Regions from separate parts of the Marinobacter sp. BSs20148 genome, predicted to be linked through region 2. Evidence: riboswitches for the same ligand, from Rfam matches in the RefSeq annotation. Region 2 holds a riboswitch; the other holds the start of a gene.
The links. Region 2 has a riboswitch for thiamine pyrophosphate ahead of thiB (thiamine ABC transporter substrate binding subunit). Riboswitches for the same ligand answer to the same signal wherever they lie in the genome.

Region 1: it holds a riboswitch for thiamine pyrophosphate, as region 2 does, so the genes downstream of both, MRBBS_RS17825 (3-oxoacyl-ACP reductase) here and thiB (thiamine ABC transporter substrate binding subunit) in region 2, are expected to answer to the same signal.

The regions. Positions count from the first base shown of each region.
Region 1 covers NC_018268.1:3,902,505-3,904,957, forward strand. Annotated here, with positions in the region: gene MRBBS_RS17820 (LLM class flavin-dependent oxidoreductase) at 1-85, opposite strand, end outside; gene MRBBS_RS17825 (3-oxoacyl-ACP reductase) at 85-858, opposite strand; TPP riboswitch at 906-1,002, opposite strand; TPP riboswitch at 1,093-1,201, shown strand; gene MRBBS_RS17830 (sodium:solute symporter family protein) at 1,312-2,453, shown strand, end outside.
Region 2 covers NC_018268.1:1,930,141-1,932,593, forward strand. Annotated here, with positions in the region: gene thiP (thiamine/thiamine pyrophosphate ABC transporter permease) at 1-387, opposite strand, end outside; gene thiB (thiamine ABC transporter substrate binding subunit) at 399-1,460, opposite strand; TPP riboswitch at 1,509-1,601, opposite strand; gene MRBBS_RS08750 (TetR/AcrR family transcriptional regulator) at 1,902-2,453, shown strand, end outside.

The DNA of each region.
Region 1 (2,453 bases), 2.0 Mb from region 2:
GGCGCCAGGCTGCCCGATGATGGCCGCAGCCCATCAAAAAAAGATTTATGTGCATCATCCGTTGATGTGCATCTGGAGCCGTCATCAGTTTTTCACCAACCCACCGTCTACCACCAGGTTCTGCCCGGTGACCGAGCGCGACCAGGGTGACGCAAAAAATAAAGTGGCATCGGCAAACTCTGCCGGCGTAGTCACCCGCCGCAACGGTGTGCTGGCTGCGATGAAATCAAACACCGCCTCGGGCGTAGCAGCCGATGCGTCCGTGGTGCGCAGCAGGCCACCCGACACCATATTGACGGTGATGTTGTCTGGGCCCAGATCCTGAGACAAGGTACGGGTAAGTGACAGCAAAGCCGCTTTACCCGCAGTGTAATCGTGGTACGGCACCACCGGGTTCTGGAACAGGTTGGTTCCCACATTCACAATGCGACCAAAACCCACTTCACGCATACCAGCCAGTGCCGCCTGAGTGGTGTTCAGCGCACCGCCCACCACGCCGGCAAACTGCTGGTTCAGATTCTCCCAGGTCAGCTGCTCCGCGTTCGGGCGAGCATCGCCGTTGAATGAGAAATCCGGTAAGGCATTATTGATGACCGTGGTCACCGGAAACCCGAAATGCTGCCGCGCCTGGGCAAACATCGCCTGTACAGCGGCGCGGTCGGTCACATCAGCCTTCACCGCAAGCGCACGCACCGGTTCTTCGGCGGCCAGTTTGTGCGCCGCTTCGGCGCTGTTGCGATAGTTGATGACCACACTGGCGCCTTCGCGCAAAAACGCACGCACCAGATGTTCCCCCAAACCGCGGGCAGCACCGGTTATCAAAACCAGTTGTTGATCAAGACGGATGGATTTATGCATAGACACCTCATGGCTGAGGCGAAGGTATGAATGGACAGATTTGGTACCAGCGCACCTTCTGACATCCCTTCGCCAGTGTGAACTGGATCAGGTTCAACGGGTGTGCTCTCAGCCCTGCAAAGCAGGACACCCCGTGTCGAGCCCAAACCATAGCATAACGAATGCGCGAATATGCAGGCCAAACCGCCACAAACTAGCTGCAATTGACAAGTACGAGCAGACTTCCTACTCTACTGACATTCCTGGGGGCGCCATTGCGATGGCTGAGACTCCGCACTTTGTGCGGTAACCCTTCGAACCTGATCCGGGTAATGCCGGCGAAGGGAAGGATAAAGCCTGCTTTACGCTTGCCTGTGCGCTCCTTTCTTTCCCTGCGGTTTGTCCCGGTTGTCCCAGTCGTTCGCCACCTTTGGCGATGACACTCCCGTCTGCCACGGCAAGGAAGTTTTACCAATGCTAAGCACCTCTACCGCCCTTGTGTGGCTTGTTTTATTTGCTGCACTTTTTGCCATACCCGGCCTGATTTACGCCCGCCACAAGCAAGACAAATTGGACGATTTTCTGGTGGCCCGCAACAGCCAGAGCAGCTCCGCTACCCTGCTGACACTGCTGGCGACCACCATGGGCACCTGGATTCTTTTTGGCCCGGCGCAAGCCGCCACCTGGGGTGGTATTGGTGCCGTTACCGGTTATGCGCTGGGTGCCCTGGCGCCGCGGCTGATCATGATTCCCTTGGGTAAACGCATTCGCACACTGATGCCCGAAGGCCACACCCTCACCGAATTTGTGCTCGGCCGCTATGGCCGTGTTATGTACGGATTCGTGCTGGTGATCATGGTTTTCTATCTCTTTATCAGCCTGACAGCGGGCCTGACGGCCATTGCCAAAATGGTGTCTTTGTTGGCGCCAGTTCCTCTTTGGCTAACCGCCAGCATCGTCATGGGCGCCACCCTGCTGTACACCCTGTACGGCGGCCTACGGGTCACTATTTTTACCGACCGGGTACAAATGCTGGTGATTTTGCCATTCCTGGCGCTATTGATTGGTTTTGGCTGGCAGGCCACCGGGGGTTTGGCTCCGGCGCTGCAAGGCTTGCAGGAAAAAGCTCCGCATCTGCTGGACCCGCTGGACATCAACGGCCTAAAATCCGGCCTGACTTTTTTCCTGGCGGTGGTGCTGACCGGATTATTTTATCAGGGCGCCTGGCAGCGCATTTTCGCCGCCCGCGATAACAAGGTTATCCGCAACGGTTTTATTATCAGCGGTCTGCTGAGCTTCCCCATCATTTTCATCATGGGCTTATTCGGGCTGGCGTTTGTCGGTTTGGGCTTGCCGGGGGACGGCTCGGTGGCGCTGTTTAGCGTGCTACTGGCGGATGTGCCCGTGTGGTTTGCGATTGGCCTGCTACCCTTCGGGCTGGCACTGATTATGAGCAGCGCAGACTCCACCATCAGCGGGCTGACCAGCATCATGGTCATAGACCTGCGCAGACTGCTGCCCAAGTTGGGCAACCATAGTCTGCTGTCGCTATCGCGTTGGCTGATTGTGTTGTTGTCGATACCAGTGTTGTTCGTGGCGGCCCAAGGCTACAGCGT
Region 2 (2,453 bases):
ACCCTGGCGGCCGTAAACGTTGACCAGACCAGAAACCACAACAATGGAAGGCATTACCAGGCTGAGCTCCATCAGCCGGAGTAGAAGGCCGCGGCCGGGAAACTGCGGTTGCCGCGCCAGCGCCCGGGCAACGGGAATGGCAAGCAGCGTGCTGATAAGCACAGACAGCAGCGCCTGCCAAATGGTAAAAACAACCACGTTGCGCAGATAACGGCTGTGCCAGAGCTCTTCCGGGTTCAGCGCCGGTGCCTGCCACAGTAGGGCGACCACGCCTGTGGCCGTCAGTGTGATAATAGTTAGAACAATCAGCAGACCAGGTGCCAACTGCAAGCCGGGGTGGCTCAGCGGCGCGCGATGGGCGTTACAAAAGCTCAGCGGATTTTGCATTAGCCAGTCCGCTAGCGCGTCATGGCTTCCAGCCACTCATCGACCCATTCGCGCCGGTGCTGTGCCACTTCGGCCGGATCAAAAAACAGGGTGCGGGACGGTTGTATCAGGCGGTTAAAAACATCGGGCAGTTCGGCGCCCAAATCAATGGCCGGGTACATGACGTTCTTCAGCGGAATATGGCGCTGAAAGTCGGCGCTTAGCATGAAATCCAAAAATTCTCTTGCCAGCGCTTGATGTGGCGAACTGGCAACCACCGCCGCCACTTCCACTTGCAGGTAGTGACCTTCACTGAATTCTGCTGCCTGGTAGCGTTCGGTCTTTTCGATGGCCATGTGGTAGGCCGGTGAGGTGCTGTAAGACAGAATCATTGGCGCTTCACCGTTCATAAACAATGAAAAATAGCCGTCACTCCAGCTTTTTGTGGTGGTTAGGATTTTTTTCTGCAGCTGCTCCCACTTGGCCCCGGCATCGTCGCCGTAAACGTGGCGCATCCAAAGCAAAAGGCCTAGGCCGGGGGTGCTGGTGCGCGGGTCTTGAATGATGATCTTCAGATCGTCTGGTGCTGCAATCAGCTCAGCCAGGCTTTTTGGCGGGTTGGCCAACTGCTCGGTGTCGTAAACAAACGCGAAGTGGCCCCAGTCGTAGGGTACGAACACTGGGTCTTGCCAGAGGATGGGTAAATCGAGAGCGTCCAGATTTACATTGTGCGGCGCCAATAGCCCAGTGGAGCGAGCCAGTTCCATGGTGCCGGTGTCCAGGCCCAACACCAGGTCGGCTGAGCTGCTGGCGCCTTCTAACCTCAGTCGCTGCAAAATGTCTCCGCCGCTGTCGAGCACCACATAATTAAGTTGGCAGTCACAGCGCTGTTCAAACGCCGTTTTTACCGCCGGCCCTGGCCCCCATTCCGCTGCGAACGAGGGGTGAGTGTATACCGTCAAGTTGGGGTTTTCGGTCGCGCTGGATAAATTGGTAAAAATGAGAATAAAGAGCCCTAAAACGGTCCGAGTTTTAGCAAGGAGTAGGGCAGTGTGACTATTTTGAGCAATGCGTTGTAGCAGCGAATACGCCATGGTGGTTAAACCTCAAAACTCGGTTTTAGGGCACCACACGCGGTTTTCGGCCGATTAAAGCTCAATTCCTTCGCCAGCATTATCTGGGGCAGGTTCCGCGGGTATGGTCTCAGCCTGTTGGAGGCACCCCGTTGAGAAAGACGAGTATAACAGGCTAAGTCTCATAAGGACGATACCGGAATCCAAAAACTATACCAACATGCAATGGCATGTTAATACTTTACAGCTGCATCGGAGACCGTCTCAAATTCGGTGGCACACTAACTTTTAGCGACAATGCTTAAAAACTTCCACTGTGCAAACGCCTACAACTGATGCTGCGTGCTATTGCGAATTTAATGGGATGCAGCTGTACTTGAGTGATTGTTCAATATAGAGTTGAGCGATTACTCAAAATATTTACTGGCGCCCTATGTTTGCCTCAAAAATCTGGAATTAACCATGGCTCGTGCGACGATTCACAACCGCCAAGACTCTCTAGAACGGGCTCTTCAGCTGTTCTGGCAAAAGGGCTTTCATGCCACCTCGTTGAAGGACCTGGAGAAAGCGCTCGACATGCGGCCGGGTAGTATCTATGCCACCTTTGGCAGCAAGGATGGGCTGTTTCAGGAGTCTCTGGAACGCTATGCTCGCTTGGGGCTGGCCGAGTTCGAACGCACCTTACACGCTTACCCATCACCATTAGCGGGGCTTGCCGCTTATTTGCGCGGGCTAGGTGGCCTTCGCGATCGGGAATTACCAAGTCGAGCCTGCATGCTGGTCAAAAGCCTGTTGGAGCTGGGCGAGCGAGAGCAGGCAGCCTGGCGCAAAACCGAAGGTCTGTTAGCAGGTATGGAAGAACGCTTTATTGACCGTTTCGATATGGCCCAGCAGATCGGGGAACTGGACGCCCGGCTCGACCCCGTTCGCCTTGGACGGCGCTTGCAGGCAGAAGTAATGGGGTTACGCGCTTTTGCCCATCGTGACGTTGACAGTGCGGCCGTTCATGCTCTT